Regions from separate parts of the Herbaspirillum sp. WKF16 genome, predicted to be linked through region 1. Evidence: riboswitches for the same ligand, from Rfam matches in the RefSeq annotation. Region 1 holds a riboswitch; each other region holds the start of a gene.
What was found. Region 1 has a riboswitch for cobalamin ahead of Herbaro_RS20995 (TonB-dependent receptor). Riboswitches for the same ligand answer to the same signal wherever they lie in the genome.
Positions count from the first base shown of each region.

Region 2: another riboswitch for cobalamin. It lies ahead of Herbaro_RS12945 (CbtB domain-containing protein); the one in region 1 lies ahead of Herbaro_RS20995 (TonB-dependent receptor).
Region 3: another riboswitch for cobalamin. It lies ahead of Herbaro_RS02425 (TonB-dependent receptor); the one in region 1 lies ahead of Herbaro_RS20995 (TonB-dependent receptor).

Region 1 is NZ_CP118632.1:4,650,354-4,656,663, reverse strand. It holds gene Herbaro_RS21005 (MSMEG_1061 family FMN-dependent PPOX-type flavoprotein) at 1-593, opposite strand, end outside; gene Herbaro_RS21000 (AraC family transcriptional regulator) at 688-1,488, shown strand; gene Herbaro_RS20995 (TonB-dependent receptor) at 1,771-3,828, opposite strand; cobalamin riboswitch at 4,071-4,309, opposite strand; gene Herbaro_RS20990 (PaaI family thioesterase) at 4,393-4,809, shown strand; gene Herbaro_RS20985 (SIS domain-containing protein) at 4,806-5,816, opposite strand; gene nagA (N-acetylglucosamine-6-phosphate deacetylase) at 5,827-6,310, opposite strand, start outside.
Region 2 is NZ_CP118632.1:2,847,210-2,853,519, forward strand. It holds gene Herbaro_RS12930 (cobaltochelatase subunit CobN) at 1-3,649, opposite strand, end outside; gene Herbaro_RS12935 ((2Fe-2S) ferredoxin domain-containing protein) at 3,642-3,983, opposite strand; gene Herbaro_RS12940 (CbtA family protein) at 4,247-4,972, opposite strand; gene Herbaro_RS12945 (CbtB domain-containing protein) at 4,982-5,188, opposite strand; cobalamin riboswitch at 5,332-5,560, opposite strand; gene Herbaro_RS12950 (hypothetical protein) at 5,656-5,934, opposite strand; gene Herbaro_RS12955 (hypothetical protein) at 5,999-6,145, opposite strand.
Region 3 is NZ_CP118632.1:542,143-548,452, forward strand. It holds gene mntP (manganese efflux pump MntP) at 12-578, shown strand; cobalamin riboswitch at 690-928, shown strand; gene Herbaro_RS02425 (TonB-dependent receptor) at 1,193-3,388, shown strand; gene Herbaro_RS02430 (ABC transporter substrate-binding protein) at 3,378-4,478, shown strand; gene Herbaro_RS02435 (FecCD family ABC transporter permease) at 4,475-5,527, shown strand; gene Herbaro_RS02440 (ABC transporter ATP-binding protein) at 5,527-6,294, shown strand.

The sequences.
Region 1 (6,310 bases):
TAGCCCTCGTCCAGCTGGCGCGCCGCCGCTTCATCGGCGCCGGTGAGCGCGGCCTTCATCTGTCCGGGCGACGGCACCATGGCGCGGTCCAGGCGCGCCCCGTCGTCCCATAGCCGCGCGCGGTTGATCGCCTTGCCGCAATGGAACAGCACTTCGTCCAAGGTGACCACGATGGCGCATTTCGGCGGTTTCCCTTTCTCGGCCAGGCGGTCCAGCAATGCGGCGTCGGTCGAGATGGCCGCGCGGCCGTTGATGCGCATGAAGACTTCCAGGCCCGGGAACAGGAACAGCATGCCGACGCGGTCGTCCTCGGCCAGGTTGCGCAGCGAGGCGATGCGGTTGTTGCCCGGCCAGTCGGCAAAGGCCACGCGCTGGTCGTCGAGCGCCTGCACGAACCCGGCCGGGCCGCCGCGCGGCGAGGCATCCAGGCCGGCGGCGCTGCCGGTGGCCAGGCAGAAGAAGCTGGCCACCTCAAGATAGGCGCGGTGGAATGGCAGCAGGCGCGGCAGCACGCCCTTGACGATCATCTCGGACGGCGGCGAATACAGGAGATCGAGGTCGGCGGCGGTGGCGGGTTCGGAAACGGTGGTCATGGCGGTACTCCGGCGAACGGGAAGATCAGCATAATCGGGTTCGTCATGGCGGTGATAGACTATCCGCGCCATTAAATAGCGCAACGGCGCCAACATGACTTTGCAACGGCTGAACCAGAAAATTGCCCAGGCCTCGCTCATCAGCGGCGACGATCCGCCATTGGTGGCGCTTGCCGGCCGCCAGGCCGATGCCAGGGAGTCGGGGCCGCACCACCACGCCACGGGGCAACTGATCGGACTGCTCTCAGGCCTGCTGAGCGTGCGCACCCGCATGGGCGCCTGGGTGCTGCCGACCACGCGCGCCGTGTGGATCCCGCCGTCGCACCTGCATGCCGCGCGTTCGCATGGGCCGTTCGAGGGCTGGGCCGTCTACGTGGCGGCGGAGGCTTGCGGCGGCCTGCCGCGACAGCCGCAGGTGATCGAGATGACGGCCCTGTTGCGCGAGGCCGTGCTGCGCGCCGCCGAGTGGGATATCGGGCCGCTGCGGCCGGACCAGAAGCGGGTGGCGGGCGTGATCCTGGACGAGATCGGCGCCTCCGCCGCCGATACCTTCATGCTGCCCATGCCGCAGGACGTTCGCCTGCAGCGCATCGCCGGCGCCCTGGTCGAGCGGCCCGACGATGCCCGCACGCTGGAGCAATGGGCGCAGTGGGCGCACCTCGCGCCGCGCACGCTGAGCCGCCGCTTCGTCGACGAGACCGGATTGAGTTTCACCGCCTGGCGCCAGCGCGCGCGGCTGCTGCGCGCCCTGGAGTTGCTGGCCGCCGGCGAATCGGTGACCGCGATCGCGCTGGAGCTGGGCTACGACAATGCCAGCGCCTTCATCGCGCTGTTCAGGCGCACCTTCGGCGTCACGCCCGGGCGCTATCTGGCGGCGAATCTTCCCAGGATCTGAGTTCCGGCGACGGGCGTGAAAAAAGCCGCCCTCGGGGCGCTAATGCCGTTCAGTTAAGCACTGAACGGCATTATTTTCTGGTTGTCGGAAGTCAAGCTCCGTTCGCCCTGAGTAGCCGCCTAGCGGCGTATCGAAGGGCGGCTTAGGGCGATGCTCTTGGCAAACAGGCTTCGATACGGTCCTGCGGACCTACTCAGCCCGAACGGGGCGCATAGCGAGCATCGCGCTTAACTGAACGGCATTAGCCCGGCCGGGCGGCTTTTTCCGTTCGGACGAACGACGTCAGAAATTGCGCGTCAGCGTCAGCCGCAACGTGCGCGGCTCCACCGGATGGAAGTGCATGTCGTTGACGCCGTCGGTGGCTTCGCCCGGCAGGCGCGACGGGTAGTAGTAATCGATGTCGCTGGCCTTGCGGTTGAACAGGTTGAAGATGTCCAGGCCGACGCGGGTCCTGGCGTCGATTTTGTAAGCCACGCGCGCGTAGGCCAGGGTGGTCGATTGCGAACGCACGCTGTTGTCCTCGATCAGCGGCCGCGGGCCGAAGTAGCGCAACTGGAAGGCGCCCGACCAGCGGCCCAGGTCGGTCAGCGTCACGCCGAAGGAGGCCACCTTGTCGATCGATCCCGGAATGTAGTTGCCGGCCGGATCGTCCTGCGCGTAGCGGGCGCGCGAGGCCGCCAGGTCGATGTCGAACATCAGCCAGGCGCTGGCGATGTAGTGGTTGTTCCACTCCACGCCGTAGCGCTTGCTGGCGCGGCTGGCCTGGGTCTCGCCGGCATCGCCGACGAACACCAGCTCGGAGTCGATATCCAGCCGCCACAGCGAGAGCGAACTCTGCAGGCCCGGCACGATCTCGGTGCGCGCGCCGACCTCGTAGCCCTTGGTGCGCACCAGGGGCGTCACTGGCGAGGCCGGGTCGCCGTTGGGCAGGCGGGTCTGGGTCGTGCCGCGCGCGTCGTTGCTGTGGAAGCCGGTGCCGTAGTTGATGAAGTACTCGGTCTGCGCCCAGGGGCCGAAGATCAGCGACAGCTTGGGCGAGGCGATGTGGTCGCCGGCGCTGCCGGAGTTGCCGGCGATGCTACTGTTGACGTTGAAGCGATAGGCGTCGTAGCGCACCCCGGCGATGGTGCGGAACTTGTCGGCCCACTGCACGGTGTTCTCGGCGTAGGCGCCGATGCTGCCTTCGCGCACGTTGCTCTGGCTGACCACGCCGGTCTGCTCGCGCGCCGTGGTGTTATAGAGCGCCACCGGCGAGAGCCAGTCGTAGCGGCCCTGCAGGCCGAGCTTGTTGGTCATGTCCATCGCCCCCAGTTTGCCGAACCAGGTCTGGTTGGCGTCGAAGCCGGCCATGCGGCGCTTCTCGCTCTGGTGGAACTGGTCGCCGCCGCCCGGGTTGGCGAGGAAGTAGGTGAAGTCGTTGTAGAGGTCCAGCTTCGATTGCACCAGGTAGGCGTTCATCTGGAACAGGCCGTCCGCATCGCGCTTGTGCATCGCATAGGACAGGCTCAAGCGCGAAGTGTTGCCGCCGTCGCTCGGATCGATCGCGCCGAAGCGCCCGACCTGGCCGCTTTGCACCGCGCGCTGCGGGATCTGGTCGCTGGAGTTCCAGCGATTGCTGTAGGCCATGGCCGTGATCTCGTAGCCGTCGGCGCGGGTGCCTGCGCTGTAGCGCAGGGCGCCGCTGTACTTGCGCTCGGCCTCGGCATTGTCCCAGGGGCCGTTGTTGCGGGTGACTTCCAGCCCGTACAGCAGCTTGCCATTGCCGGCAGCGAAGGAGTCCGCCAGCACCGCGCGCTGGTAGCCGTGCGCGCCCGCCGAGAGCGAGGCGATACCCTGCGGCAGGGTATTGGCCAGCCGCAGGTGGGCCGCGCCGGCCGAGGCGAAGTCGCCCTCGTCGGCGAAGTAGGGGCCTTTCTTGTAGTCGATGCGCTCCACCAGCTCCGGGATCAGGAAGTTGATGTCGGTGTAGCCCTGGCCGTGCGCGTGCGTGCGCATGTTGACCGGCATGCCGTCGATGTAGGTGGCGAAATCGGTGCCGTGGTCGAGGTTGAAGCCGCGCAGGAAATACTGGTTGGCCTTGCCGTCGCCGCTGTGCTGGGTGACGATCATGCCGGGCACGAACTCCAGGATCTCGCCGGTGCGCAGCGTGGGCCGATTGGCGATCAGGGCGCCGTTGACCGTGCCCTGGCTGGCGGCGCTGGAGCTGCCCACCGAATTGTCGTAGTTGCCTGTCACCTCGACCTGGTTCAGGCCGTCCCCCTCCGCCGCGTGGGCGGCGTTCCATCCCTGGCAGGCCGCCAGGACCAGTGCGGCCGTCGCCGCCTTGTTGCGCTTTGTCATGCTTGCTTCCCGTTGGTGGCCGCCGGTCGCGCCGGGACGGCCGTTTCTTGTGGAGCGCGCCTCCCCGCGCGCCGCGATCAAGGGAGCAGGCGTCGAAGGCTTGGGCAACGGCCGAAGCAAGGCAACCGCGTGGACGGACATGCGCGCGGCGGGGCCACGGGAGATCCCGCGCCGTCAGGCGCTCTTTATCTTTGTCGGGAAACGATTGGTCTTGCCAGGCAGTCGCGACACACCCCGGTCGCCTGCGTCCATCCGTCCTGGCCGGTATCCGGGCTGACAGGACCGATCGCCACGCCTTCCCATGCAGCCAGGCTGCACAGTGGACTTTGGAAGCGACCTGCCGCATCGATGGACGCGGCGCCTGTCTTACCGTTGCGGGGGCAGCACACGTTGACCGCCGATGACGCCGGCGCGTGTTTCCCGTTTAACTGCGGCCGGGATTGAAGAGTCGGCCGCGAGCACCAAAACGGCGGCTATGTTACCTGTTAAGGCTGCGCCAGCCAATATTCGCTATGCTGGCGGGCCGGCATCATGCAACAACACCAACAGGGGAGGAGACACCGGATGAACGACATCAAGCAACGCATCGCCGCCAGTTTTGCCGCCCAGGGTTTGATGGCCACCCTGGGAGCGCAGCTGGCCTCGGTGGAAGACGGCGAGGTCAGGATAGAACTGCCGTTCTCCCGCCACCTGTCGCAGCAGCAGGGCTTCCATCATGCCGGCGCGACCACCACCATCCTCGACAACGCCTGCGGCTACGCGGCGCTGACGCGCGCTCCGGCCGGCTGCGAGGTGGTCACCGTGGAGTTCAAGGTCAACTTCGTGCGGCCGGCCATCGGCGAGCGCTTCGTCGCCATCGGCCGCGTGCAGAACGCCGGTCGCTCGCTGGCGGTGTGCAGCGGCGAAGTGCTGGCGCATGCCGGCGGCGCGGCCAAGGTGGTGGCGCTGATGCAGGCCACCATGGCCTATGTCGCCGCCTAGCTGGTCCGGGTCACCTTGTTGAGGTGGCGCGGGCGGTCGGCGTCCATACCGCGCGCCGCCGACAGCTGCGCCGCCATCACGTAGAAGGCCTGGATCGCGACGATGGGGTCGAGGTCGGGCGTGGCCGCCACCGGCAGCGTCAGGTCGCGCTGCGGGATGTCGGCGGGCGCCGCCAGCAGCACCTTGGCGCCGCGGTGGCGCATCTCGTCGGCCAGCTGCACCATGCCGGCCTGGCTGGGGCCGCGCACGGCGAACATCAAGAGCGGATAGCCATCGTCGATCAGGGCCATCGGGCCGTGCTTGATCTCGGCGCCGCTGAAGGCCTCGGCCTGGATGGCGCAGGTCTCCTTGCACTTGAGCGCCGCTTCCAGCGCCAGCGGGAAGCCGATGCCGCGTCCCACCACCATGATGCGGTCGCTGCCGGACAAGGACTCCACGGCGGTCGACCAGTCGCAGTCGGCGGCGCTCCGCAAGGCGTCGGGCAGGCGGTCCAGCGCCTGCAGGAAGGCGCTGTCGTCCTGCCAGTGGCCGGCGAACAGGGCGCCGGCCACCAGGCTGGCGATGAAGCTCTTGGTGGCCGCCACGCTGGACTCGATGCCGGCATGCAGCGGGATGCTCCACTCGGCGGCCCGCGCCAGCGGCGAGTCGGCGTTGTTGACCAGCGCCACCGTGGTGGCGCCGCCCTCGCGGAAATAACGGATCGGCTCCACCACGTCCGGGCTCTGGCCCGACTGCGAGATGGCGATGGCTAGCGCGTTCCTGGCGATCAGCGGCGCGCGGTTCAGCGTCACCAGCGACATCGGCAGCGAGGCCACGATGTGGCCCAGGCGCGCCATGGTCAGGTAGGCGCAATAGCCGGCCGCGTGGTCGGAGCTGCCGCGCGCCACGGTGACGATGCCGGAGGGCGGCGCGGCGCGCAGCCGGCGTCCCAGTTCGGCGTAGCGTTCGCGCTCGCGCGTGAGCTGCACGGCCACGTGGTCGGCGGCCGAGCGCGCTTCCTTGAGCATCTGCGATTGGTCAGGCATCGGCGAGGTCAATCTTTTCTCCTTCCACATAAACGGCCTTGATGGCGAATTGCCGGTCCATCACGATGATGTCGGCATGGCAGCCGGCGGTGAGGCGGCCGCGATCGGCCAGGCCGAGATAGTCGGCCGGATAGGTCGAGGTGCGCAGCGAGGCTTCGGCCACGTCCAGGCCCAGCGACACCAGGTTGCGCAGCGCCTGGTCCATGGTCAGGATGCTGCCGGCCAGCGTGCCGTCGTCCAGGCGCACGCCGCCGGCGCACTTGTGCACCACCTGGCGGCCCAGCGCGTAGTCGCCGTCGGGCATCCCGGCCGCGGCGGTGGAGTCGGTCACGCAGTACAGGCGCGGGATGGCGCGCAGCGCGGCGCGGATGGCGCCGGGATGCACGTGCAGCAGGTCGGGAATCAGTTCGGCGTACTTGGCGTGGGCCAGTGCGGCGCCGGCCATGCCGGGCTCGCGATGGTGGAAGCCGCTCATC
Region 2 (6,310 bases), 1.8 Mb from region 1:
CGTGGTATTGCATGTAGTCGTCGCTGTCGAAGATGTCGTGCTCGCGGTTGTCCTGGTTGTGCAGCGCCACCTGCACGCCGGACAGCCGCTGGCGGAAGGCGTCGCGCTGGTCGGCGCCCTGCACCTTGCGGCCGTAGGCGTAGCCGCCCCAGTTGATGTAGGCCTCGGCGAAATCGGCCTGGTCCTGCCAGTTCTTTTCCTGGATCAGGGGCAGGACGCCGGCGCCGTAGCTGCCAGGCTTGGCGCCGAAGACGCGATACGAGGCCTGCGCCGTGGCCTCGGCCTGGCCCAGCCCGCCGGCCATGGCCTGCGCGACTTCTTCCAGGTAGTGCTTGCGCACGAAGTTCATGTCCGGCGGCTCGTCGGCGGCGATGGCCAGCTGCACGGCGTCGTCGATCAGGTCGATCAGCTGCGGGAAGGCGTCGCGGAAGAAGCCGCTGATGCGGGTGGTGACGTCGATGCGCGGGCGCTGCAGTTCATCCAACGGCACCAGCTCGACCCCCGCCACCTGGCGGTTGCCGGCGCGCCAGACCGGGCGCGCGCCCATCAGCGACAGGATCTGGGCGACGTCGTCGCCGTGGGTGCGCATGGCGCTGGTGCCCCAGATGCTGATGGCCACGCTGTCCGGGTAGCTGCCGGCTTCGCGCCGGTGCCGCTCCAGCACTTCGCGCGCCAGCTGCTGGCCGACGCGCCAGGCCGATTGCGAAGGCACGCTGCGCGGATCGACCGAATAGAAATTGCGCCCGGTCGGCAGGATGTGCGCCATGCCGCGCGTGGGCGAGCCGCTGGGGCCGGCCGGGATGTAGCCGCCGGACAGGCCCTTCAGCAGGTTGCCGACCTCGTCGCCGGTGCGGCGCAGGCGCGGCACCAGCTGGGCGCAGGCGAAGGACAGCACGCGGCGCAGGTCGTTGTAGTCGGAGGCGGGTTTCGCCAACGCCGGTTTCGGCGCGGCCGCCGGCTTCAGCAGCGCCGGACGCGCCATCGCGCGCATGCCGCCCAATACGCTGCCGGAGGCTTTCGCGGCGGCCGGCTGCAGGCGCGGCTGGTCGTCGGCCGGGGCCTCTTCCAGCGCGGCGAAGACGCGCTTGAGCACGCCGTCGACGGCCGCCTCGTCGAAGGCGGCGTCCTGCAGCGACTGCATCAGCGTCACGCACAAGGCGTCGATGGCTTCGATGGCGTCGGCGCGGGTAACCACCGCGCGGCCGGCGCAGCGGGCCAGCGCATCGTTGATGTTGAGGCGCCGGCCCTTGTTCTCCAGCAGCATGTCCAGCGACAGGCCGAACAGCGCCGCGACCTCTTCCTGCAAGCCCGGCAAGTCCTGGTTGGGCAGGCGCGTCAGGGCCACCAGCATGTCGGGCATCTGCTGCGGGTCGGGCTCGCGCCCGAGGATGTGCAGGCCGTCGCGGATCTGCGCCGCGCCCAGCTCGCACAGGTAGCCGTCGAGATCCTCGATCAGGTGGGCCACGCCGGCGCCGTCGAGTTCTGTCAGCGCGTGCGGCAGTTCGCCGTCCTGATGGTGATGGTGTTCATGTCCGTGGTCATGGCCGTGGTCATGATGGTGATGGCCATGCGCATGGTGGTGGTCGTGATGGCCGTGATCGTGGCCGTGGTCATGATCATGGTCGTGATGCAGCAGCTTGAACTGCAGGTCGGTGTCCAGGTTGGTCTGGCGCACCAGCTCCCAGATCTGCTGCTGCAGCAGCGGCAGCTTGGACGGATCCAGCACCTCGACCTGGTAGTACTCGTCCACCAGCTGCGTCAGCTGGGCCAGCGCGCCGTAGCTGTCGGCGGTGGTCATCGGCGGCGTCAGGTGGTCGACCACCACGGCGTGGGCGCGGCGCTTGGCCTGCGAGCCCTCGCCCGGGTCGTTGATGATGAAGGGGTAGAACAGCGGCACGTCGCCCAGCAGCGCGTCGGGGAAGCACTCCTCCGACAGGCCCACGCCCTTGCCCGGCAACCACTCCAGCGTGCCGTGCTTGCCCACGTGGACGATGGCGTCGGCGCCCCACTCCTCGTCCAGCCAGCGGTACAGCGCGTAGTAGTGGTGTGTGGGCGGCAGGTCGGGCTGGTGGTAGATGGCGTCCGGATCCATGCCGTAGCCGCGCGGCGGCTGCAGCGCGACGAAGGCGTTGCCCAACGCCAGGCCGGCGATCACGAGATGTTTCTCGTGCACATAGGCCTGGCCCGGCGCCTCGCCCCACTGGCGCTGCATCTTCGCCTGCAGCGCGGCCGGCAAGGCGGCGAACCACTGCGCGTAGCGCGCCGCCGGGATGCGCGCGGCGGCGCGGCGCAGCTGGTCGTCGGAGAGGATGATGTCGTCGTAGGAGCAGCGGTCCACCAGCTCGTGGATCAGCTGCGTGCCGCTCTCGGGCAGTTCGCCGATGCGGTAGCCGTCCGCGGCCAGCGCGCGCAACACGTTCATCAGCGAGGCCGGCGCGTCCAGGCCGACGGCGTTGCCGATCTGCGAAGCCTTGCTGTTGGAGTTGGTGAAGATGAAGGCGATGCGCTTGTCGGCGTTGGGTTTCCTGCGCAGGCGCACGAAGCGCTCGGCCAGCCCGGCGATGCGGCGCACGCGGTCCGGCGGCGCTTGGTATTCGACGGCGCCGGAGTCGGTGGCCAGCTTGAAGGACAGCGGCACGCCGATGATGCGGCCGTCGAACTCGGGCAGCACCACGTTCATGGCGGCGTCCAGCGGATTCATGCCGCGCGTGGACTGCTCCCACTGGGCCCGGGTCATGCCGCTGGTCATGGCCTGCAGCACCGGCAGGCCCAGCCGTTCCAGCACCGACACCGACCAGCCGGCCGGCGTGACGCCCCCGGCGGTGATCTCGCCCATGGCGAAGGAGGTGGTGTTGATCAGCAGGTCCACATGCGGCGCGGCGCCATCGGCGCCGCCGAAGTAGCGCAGCGCCGGCGGCAGTTCCTCGCGCCCGGCATTCGAGGCGCGCAACGACGAGGTGAACACCGGCAGCACGTCCATGCCACGCGCCTCCAGCGCCGCCGCCAGGGCCTCGACGAAGCGGGTGTTGCCCGACAGCCAGTGCGCGCGATAGAACACGATGCCCACTGCGGGCTTGCCGGCCGGCGCCCGGGCCCGCAGCGCCAGCCAGTCGTCCAGCGTGGCGCCCGGCTCCAGGTCGGGATGATGGATGCCGTGCTCGGGCAAGGCTTGCGCGGGTTCGTAGCCGTAGCCGCTCAAGAGCAGCCGGTCCGACAGGCAGCGCAGCAGTTGCGCCAGGTTGACGCTGCCGCCGCCGTTGAAATAGGCCAGCGCCTGCTGCTGGACATCGGCCGGCGCGGTCGAGGCGGCGGCCAGCTCGGCGTCGGGTTCGCCGGCGCCGGACAGCACGATCAGGTGACGTCCCTCGGCGCGCACGGTGCGCAGCAGCTCGGGGAAGCCGGCCACCGCGCCCAGGTTGCCCAGCACCCGCAGCACGATCACGCCGGCGCCGGCGAGCTCGCCGCGCAGCAGGCCGGCCAGGGTGCGGCGCGGATTGCCGTCGTCGTCGGTATCGCCCTGCAGGCGCTGCAGGTCATGACCGGCCACGGCCGGGAAGTCGTCGGGAAGCTGGGCGCGCGCGCTGGCCAGCATGGACAGGTCGGTAGGCGCGTGCGTGAGCAGCGCGATGCGGGCCGAGGCATCAGGCATCGGTGTTCTCCGGTTCGGGATTGACGTCGCCCGTGCCCAGGCGGTGGAAGATCAGGTCGCTGACTTCGCGCCCGCCTTCAAGGTGTTCGACCACCACGCGCTCGACGGCGCGGGCATCCTCGCAGCGGTACCACACGCCTTCCGGATACACCACCACCACCGGCGCCTGCGCCTTGCAAGCCACCATGCAATGGGTGCGGGTGCGCTTGACGCGCAGCTCGGGACGGGCATCGATCTGCTCGCCCAGTACGGCGAACATGGACTCGGCCAGCACGCCGTTCTCGGTGCAGCGCGGGCCCACGCACATCAGCACGTGGCGGGTATGGGTTCTCATTGCGTCAATCTTTAATAAAGGGGCTTGACCTGCTCTTGCTGCTTTCCTGCGCTGTTGCACCTGCCGTCAACGTCGCTGGGCCCCTGCTTTCGCAGGGACGACCGGTAGCCTGTCACCCGATCTCCGTCGCCCCTGCGAAAGCAGGGGGCCAGTGTCGTTCAGCGCCATCAGGGCCTGCCGCAGCCATGCGCTCTCAAATGCGTTGCGGCGGCAGGAGCCACCAGGCCCCTTGCCGCCGCATCCGATGCAGCCGCCGGCTCGCTTCAGCCGAACCTGCGGTAGAAGAATCCGGTCAGCCCGCCCAGCGCCAGCCAGAACACGGCGTTGGCGATGGCGGTGGCGTGGATGAAGGCCTGCGCCAGTTCTTCCGGCGCGACGCCGCCGTGCGTTTCCGGCTGCGGCGCGCCGATCACGTGCGGCACCACCAGCACCAGCGCGCCGAGCAACTTCCATGGCCAGGCGCGTGCATAGACGATGGCGCCCAGGCCGACGGCGGTCATGCCGGCGGTCATCACCCACCACAGCTGGCGCGCATGCAGGGGCGCTGCCAGCGTGCCCGGCACTTCCGGCGGCAGCCCCAGGGAAGGCGCGACGAAGAACACCAGGTAGCCGGCCAGGCCCCACAGCAGGCCGCTGCGCCAGCCGACCTGGCGGCCGCTGACGGCGATTGCCGCCACCAGCATCAGGGCAAAGCCGATCGCCATGCTGACATTGGCCAGCACGGTGTAGCCGGTGCGCTCGGCGCCGTCGGCAGGCTCCCATTCGTCGGCGTCATGGCCGTGCTCATGCTCGTGGCCGGCCGCTGCCGCCGGGGCTGCTGCGTCATGCTGGTGCGCGTGCTCGGCGGCCTCGCCGGCCTTTTCGTACTCCTCGGCCTTGAGGATGATCTTTTCCACCTGCAGTTGCTGCACGCCCGAAAGCAGGATGCCCGACAGCGCGCCGGCAATGACCACGGCCGACGCCATGCGCCGGAAAATCGTCCAGTTCATGCGCGGTCCTCAGTGGCAGGGGAAGCCGGCCGAGTGGCGGCCGTCGTGGGCGGCGTTGTGCAGCTCGACCTTGGAGGCGAAGCCGGCGCCGTAGATCAGCGCCGCACCCAGGGCGAAAGCCAGCAGCGAAGGGGCGATGCGGTCGCGCAGGACATTGCCGCCGGCCTGCGCGTGATCGAGGGTGCTGCTCGGATTGATGCCGGATGTGCTGGCCATGTTCTTCTTCCCTAGTCTGGATGGGTGAAGCGAAAGGCCGACGGCGAAGGCGCCCATGTCCCGGTGCGCCGTCCATGCGGGGCGGCTGGGTGGATGTCACCGGGATAAGGGAAGCTGTCCGTACGATCGCCCTCCGCGATGCAATTCAGAATTCGCTTCGGGCCGGTCTCCGGGCTCGCGGGATGAAGCCTGGGGCTTCGCGGACAAGCGCCTTCCCATGCGTGGGCACAGTGGCGTGCTGCGTGTCCTTCCTCGCTTACCGTTGCGGGGGCAGCGCCGGAATGGGCCGCCGCGTTCGGGCGGGCCGCACCGGCTTCCCGTTTCAATCCCTGGCGCGGCTGCGCGCGGGATACCAGAAGCAATGCTATGGCGCGCAGTATAAAGGGCGCGGGGTGTTGGGGCAACCGCAGACGGGAGCGCAGGCGACGAAAGATTGCCGCAAGGACAACAAAAAGATTCCCGGCGGCCTACCGTCCGCGGCTGCGCTCATGCTTGCGCACCGAACGCTGCTGCGCGGCCAGGCGGCGCGCATCGTCGTCGACGATGTCGCGGCCGATCTCGTTGTCGGAGGCGACTTCGCGCACCTCGGGCTGGTGCGCGCTGTTGATGCGACGGATTTCCTTGTCGATGGGGCCGCCCGGCTGCGGCGCGGCCGCGCCGGGGGCGACCGGCGTCAACTCGACCGAGCCTACGCCGGCGCCGAAGATCTGGGCGAAATCCGGGATGGGGGAAGCAGGATGGCGCATGGCAAGCTCCTCTGTGCGGAACAGCGGCTGCCGGCAGCCGCGGCGCGGCGTGCCGGGTTTTCCATTACATGCGGATAGGCTTGTCCGAGGGACGCGGGTTGAGCGGCGGATCCTCGACCGGAATGGGATCGTCGTCGGGCAACTCCGGCGGCGGCAGGTGAGGATCGTGCGTCGGCGGCGTCTCCTGGGGCGTGTGGAATGCTGGCTTCAATGTGGGCCTCCTGCGTTGGCGGCTCGATGACCTAAGCGCCGCTCGGATGTTGATGGGGAATCGGGTCTTGCGGCGGCGTGGGATCCAGCGGCGGCACTTCGACCGGCGGCACGTCCTGTGGCTTGTGCATGTGCGTCTCCTGAAAAAGGGCGGCCGCTGGCGCCG
Region 3 (6,310 bases), 880 kb from region 1:
AACCCCGTCTCATGAATTTCCCCGCACTCGTCCTGCTCGCCTTCGCGATGTCTACCGACGCCTTCGCCGCCGCCATCGGCAAGGGCGCAGCGATGCACAAGCCGCGTTTCCTGCAAGCCTTGCGCATCGGCCTGCTGTTCGGCGTGATCGAAGCCATCACCCCGCTGATCGGCTGGTTCGCCGGTTCGGTCGCCACCAAGTGGGTGGCCCAATGGGATCACTGGATCGCCTTCGTGCTGCTGCTGGTGCTGGGTGCGCGCATGATCCGCGAAGGCCTGGGCGGCGCCGATGAAGAAGCCGCGCCCGAGCCGCAGAAGCAATCGGTGCTGATGCTGGCGCTGACCGCGGTGGCCACCAGCATCGACGCCATGGCGGTGGGCGTGGGCCTGGCCTTCGTCGACGTCAGCATCCTCGAGGCCTCGCTGCTGATCGGCCTGGCCACCACCCTCATGGTGACCATCGGCGTGCTGGTGGGACGCATGCTGGGCGGCATCGTCGGCAAGCGCGCCGAGATCATCGGCGGGGTCGTGCTGATCGGCGTGGGCGCGGCCATCCTCTACGAACACATCGGCGCCTGAGGCAAACGCATCGCCTGTCATCGGCCCGCGCTCGCGCGGGCTTTTTCATGCCCGGCGCGGAATCGCCGCAACGGCGCAACGCCGTGCGTTGCGCCGTCGGCCCCATCGCGGGTAACATACGCGCGTTTTGGTGCTCGCGGCCGACTCTTCAATCCCGGCCGCAGTTAAACGGGAAACACGCGCCGGCGTCATCGGCGGTCAACGTGTGCTGCCCCCGCAACGGTAAGACAGGCGCCGCATCCATCGATGCGGCAGGTCGCTTCCAAAGTCCACTGTGCAGCCTGGCTGCATGGGAAGGCGTGGCGATCGGTCCTGTCAGCCCGGATACCGGCCAGGACGGATGGACGCAGGCGACCGGGGTGTGTCGCGACTGCCTGGCGAAATCGATCAGTTTCCGAACAAGATGAACAGCGTGCCTGACGGCGCGGGGCTTTTTGCGGCCTCGCGTTGCGTCATGCGCGCGCATGCGCTTGCGCGCCGATCGCTTGCTTCTTCGCCCTGGCTGTCGCACCGGCTACCGTTGCCTGTTTCCCTTGATCGCAGCGCGCGGGGAGGCGCGCTCCACAAGAAACGGCCGTCCCGGCACGACCGGCGGCCACCAACAGGAAGCGGCAATGAAGAAGCACACCGGCAAGGCGCCCGCGGGCGCGCACATCCATTCATCCAGGGGCCTGCTGCGCAAGCGCCTGGCCATCGCGCTGGCCGGGGCCTGCTCGGCCATGGGCGGCGCCCAGGCCTGGGCGCAGGCCGGCGACGCCGACGCGCTGCCCGAGATCGTGGTCTCGACCCGCAACGAGAGCGATCTCAAGAAGGCCGGCACGGCCGGCGGCCGGCTTGAACTCACGCCCCTGGAAACCCCGGCCAGCGTGACGGTGATCTCCGGCGACACCATCCGCGAGCGCGGCTACCAGAGCCTGCTGGATGCGCAGACGCGCGCCCCCGGCATCACTTCGGTGCCGTTCTCCGGCAATGGCAACAACTCGTTGTCGGCGCGCGGCTTCTACGGCCCCAACTCGATCTCGCAGCTCTACGACGGCCTGCAGCTCTACAACGCCGGCGGCGTGGTGACCTTCCCGTTCGACCCGTGGAACGTGGAGCGCGTGGAGTTCCTCAACGGCCCGGCCTCGGTGCTGTACGGCACCGGCTTCGTCGGCGGCGCCGTCAACGTGGTGCCCAAGAAGCCCGACTTCGACAAGTCGTCCAACGAAGTGCAATTGTCGGCCGGTTCCTTCGGCACCTGGCGCCAGGCCATCGACAGCGCCGGGCCGTTGAACGAGCAGTGGGCCTACCGCATCAACGCCAGCCACACCGGCTCGGACGGCTGGATGGAGCGCGGCCGCAGCGATAGCCTGGCGGTGTCGGCGGCGCTGGCCTGGCGGGCCACGCAAGACCTGACGCTAACCCTGTCCAACGACTACGGCGACATCCATCCCGGCAGCTACGAAGGCACGCCGATCGCCAACGGCAGCCTCGTGCCCGGCCTGCGCTACCGCAACTTCAACGTCGACGACGCCCAGGTGCGCTTCACCGAGAACCGCACCTACCTGCGCGCGCGCTATCAGCTCTCGCCGGACGTGGTGCTCAACAACGACCTCTACCTGATCAAGCACGACCGCCGCTACAAGGAGACCTATACCTACACCTACAATCCGGTCACCGGCAACGTGGCGCGTTCCAACTACCGCGACATCATCGGCTACCAGACGCAATACGGCGACCATGGCTACGCAACCGTCGACAGCCAGCTGCTGGGACGGAAAAACCAGCTGGTGGTGGGCTTCGACGTCAACCGCTCGGTCTACGACCGCAACGACAACACCAATACCTCGGGCAATTTCCCGGGCTCGACCACGGTCAATGCGTCTTCCTTTGCGCCGGGCACATTCGCGCAAGGCACCACCGCGGCCATGCGCTACCTGTACCGCCTGACGCTGGACCAGGCCGGCCTGTTCCTGCAGGACCGCTACCAGTTGGCCGAGCGCTGGTCGGTCAGCGGCGGCGTGCGCGGCGACAACTACCAGACCAGGCGCGACGATATCCTCACCGGCGCCCGCGCCTCGGGCAACATCAACGCCGCCTCATGGAACACGGGCGTGGTGTTCACCCCGGCGCGCGACCTCTCGCTGTATGCCCAGTACGCGGTGGCCTCCGACCCGGCCACCTCGCTGGCCAGCATCGGCGCCTCGCAGATGCAGTACGCGGTCTCGCGCGGCAAGCAGGTGGAAGCGGGCGTGAAGCAGTCGCTGTGGGACGGCAAGCTGGACTGGACGCTGGCCGCCTACCGCATCATCAAGACCAACCTGCTCACGCCCAACATCAACAACAGCGCGCTTTCGGACACCGTCGGCCAGCAATCCTCGCGCGGCCTGGAGGCCTCGATCGCCTTCAAGCCCAGCCGCGACTGGCGCATCGAAGCCAACGCCTCGGTGCTGCAGGCGCAGTTCGACGACTTCAACGCCAGCGTCGCCGGCAAGCTGAGCTCGCTGCGCGGCTATCGTCCGCAGTTCGTGCCCAAGCGCACCGGCAACCTGTTCGTGGCATGGAGCTTCATGCCGCAATGGGAAGCGCGCACCGGCGCCCACTACGTCAGCGACCGCTACTCGGACAACGCCCAGCTGTATCGCCTGCCGGCCTACACCGTGCTGGACGCGGGCCTGGCCTGGCGCGCCAACGAGCGCCTGAAGGTCGATCTGCGCATCGACAACCTGGCCGACAAGGTCTACGCCGCATCGACCTATGCCGGCTCCTCGACCCAGTGGATCCTGGGCGCGCCGCGCAGCTACACGCTGACCATGAACTATGCGTTCTGAGGCCGTCTCGCCGGTCGCCTGGCTGGCAGCCCTGCTGCTGGCCTGCGCGGCGCTGCTGGCGGCGCCCGTGCAGGCCGGCGATCCGGCCATCCTCGGCCAGCAGGGCGGCAAGCTGCATTTCCGCGACGACGTCGGCCGCGAGCTGGCGCTGCCGGCGCCGCTGACGCGCGTAGTAGTGTTCAACCGCTACACCACCGAGTTCGTGCGCGCCGTCGGCGGCATGCCGGCGGTGGTCGGCGTGGACATCGACTCGGCGCGCGGCAAGGAGTATTGGCCCACCGTCACCCCGGACATGCTGGCCGGACAGGGGCAGTCCAGTCCCAACTACGAGGCCATCGTCGCGCTGCGTCCGCAGGCGGTCTTCTTCCCGCGCAACAGCGATTGGCAGAAGGCCGCCGAGGTGCTGGGGCGCTTCCATATCGCGGTCGTGGTGGTCACCGCCTGGGACGTGCTCAAGCACGAGCAGAACGTCAGCCTGCTGGGTCGCCTGTTCGGCCAGCCGCAGCGCGCCGAGAAGCTCAACGCCTTCTATCGCGGCTACCGCGAGTTGCTGGCGCAGCGCCTCAAGGGCGTGGCGCGCAAGCGCGTCTACATCGAGGAGGTCGGCAACTACAAGACCCTGCTCAAGGGCTCGGGTTGGCACGACATGGTGGAGCTGGGCGGCGGGCAGAATGTCTTCGGCGATGTCGAGATCGCCGGCCAGTCGTCGGCGCGCGGCACGGTGCAGGGCTTCTCGGTCGACCCGGAGGAAGTCATCGCGCGCCGGCCGGAAGTCATCGTCAAGCTGGAGCCGGCGCAATACCTGCCGCATCCGCGCGCGTTCTCGGCGCAGGTTTTGCAGGGCATCGCCGCGCGGCCCGGTTTTGCCGGCCTGCCGGCAGTGCGAAGCGGCCAGGTCTACCACATCAGCTACTACCTGGCGGGCGCCTGCTCCAAGATCATCGGCGCGCTGCAGATCGCCAAGTGGCTGTATCCGGAGCGCTTCACCGACGTCGATCCCGAGCAGGCGATGAAGGCCTGGCTGGAGCAGTTCCAGGACGTGCCGGCGCCGGGCGGCTATTCGGTGTCGCTGGCGGAGTTGCGCAAATGAGCGCGCTGGTCCAGGGCCTGCGGCGCGAACGCCGGCGCCGGCTGGCGCTGGCGGCGCTGTCCGTCGCGCTGCTGGCGCTGTTGCTGCTGGCCTCGCTATGCCTGGGCGCGCGCGGCCTGGGGCCGGGCACGGCGCTGCGCATCCTGCTCTCGCCGCTGCTCGATGTCGATGTGCCCGAGGCGCAGCGCGCCGTGCTGCTGGAGCTGCGCCTGCCGCGTGGGCTGATGGCGCTGGTGGCCGGCGCCGGGCTGGCGCTGTCGGGCGCGGCCATGCAGGGCATCACCCGCAATCCCCTGGTCAGCCCGTACACCGTGGGCATCTCGCCGGCCGCGGCCTTCGGCGCTTCGCTGGCGATATTGGCGGGCGCGGGCGGGCAAGCCCTGGGGCCTTACCTGATCGTGGCCGCGGCGTTCGCCTGCGCGGTCGGCTGCGCGGCCATGGTGCTGGCGTTCGCGGCCTTGCGCGGGGTCTCCGCCACCATGCTGGTGCTGGGCGGCGTCGGCCTCACCTACCTGTTCGGCGCGCTCACCGCCAGCGTGCAGTTCGTCGCCAGCGAGCAGCAGTTGGCCGCCATCGTGCAATGGAGCTTCGGTTCGTTGAACGGCATCACCTGGCGCGAGCTGGCCGTGGCCGGCGTGGTCCTGCTACTGTGCGCGCCGGTGCTGCTGGCGCATGCCTGGGCGCTCAACGCCTTCGCCGCCGGCGGCGACGAGACTGCGGCGGCGCTGGGATTTTCGGTGCGCCGCGTGCGCACCGTGGTGACGGTGGCGGCGGTCATGAGTACCGCCGCCATCGTCAGCTTCACCGGCGTGATCGGCTTCGTCGGCCTGGTGGCGCCGCACATCGCGCGCCTGCTGGCCGGCGGCGACCACCGCTGGCTGCTGCCGGTCTCGGCGGCCATCGGCGCGCTGCTGGTGCTGGCGGCCGACATGGCGGGGCGGCTGCTGTTTGCGCCGGTGATCATCCCGGTCGGCATCGTGGTGGCCTACATCGGCGTGCCGCTGTTCCTGCACCTGCTGCTGTCGAGCCGCCACAAGGGAGAGCTGTGATGCTGGCCATCGATTCCCTGCGTTATCGCCTCGGCGCGCGCGAGATCCTGGCCGGCGTCAGCCTCGACGCCGCGCCCGGCGAAGTGGTGGCGCTGCTGGGGCCCAACGGCGCCGGCAAGAGCACGCTGCTGCGCTGCGTGAACCAGATCGCCGGACGTTACCGGGGCCGCATCGCCATCGACGGCCGCGACGCCGTCGCGATGGCGCCGCGCGAGCTGGCGCGGGCGGTGTCCTGGGTGCCGCAGCAGGCCGGCAGCGCCATGGCGCTGCGCGTGATCGACATGGTCTTGCTGGGCCGCGCGCCGCACCGGCGCGGCGGCAGCGCGGCGCATGACCTCGACGTCGCGCTGCGCGCCATCGAGCGCCTGCGCCTGCAGGACCTGGCCTTGCGCGCGGTGGACCAACTGAGCGGCGGCGAACGCCAGCGCGTGATGCTGGCGCGCGCCATTGCCCAGGAAGGGCGCCTGATGCTGCTGGACGAACCCACCAGCGACCTCGACCTGCGCCATCAGGTGGAGGTCATGCAAGCCGTGCGCGAGATCGCGCGCACGCGCGGCGCGGCCATGCTGGTGGCGATCCATGACCTGGCGCTGGCGGCGCGCTTCGCCGATCGCCTGGTGATGCTGGCGCACGGCCGCGTCCACGCCGACGGCCCCTGGCGCGAGGTGCTAACGCCCGACAACATCCGCACCGTGTACGGCGTGCATGCCACCGTCGGCAGCGACGGCGGCGTCCCCTATGTGATCGCCGGCGCAGCGGCGGCATGAGGGCGGCCGGCGATTT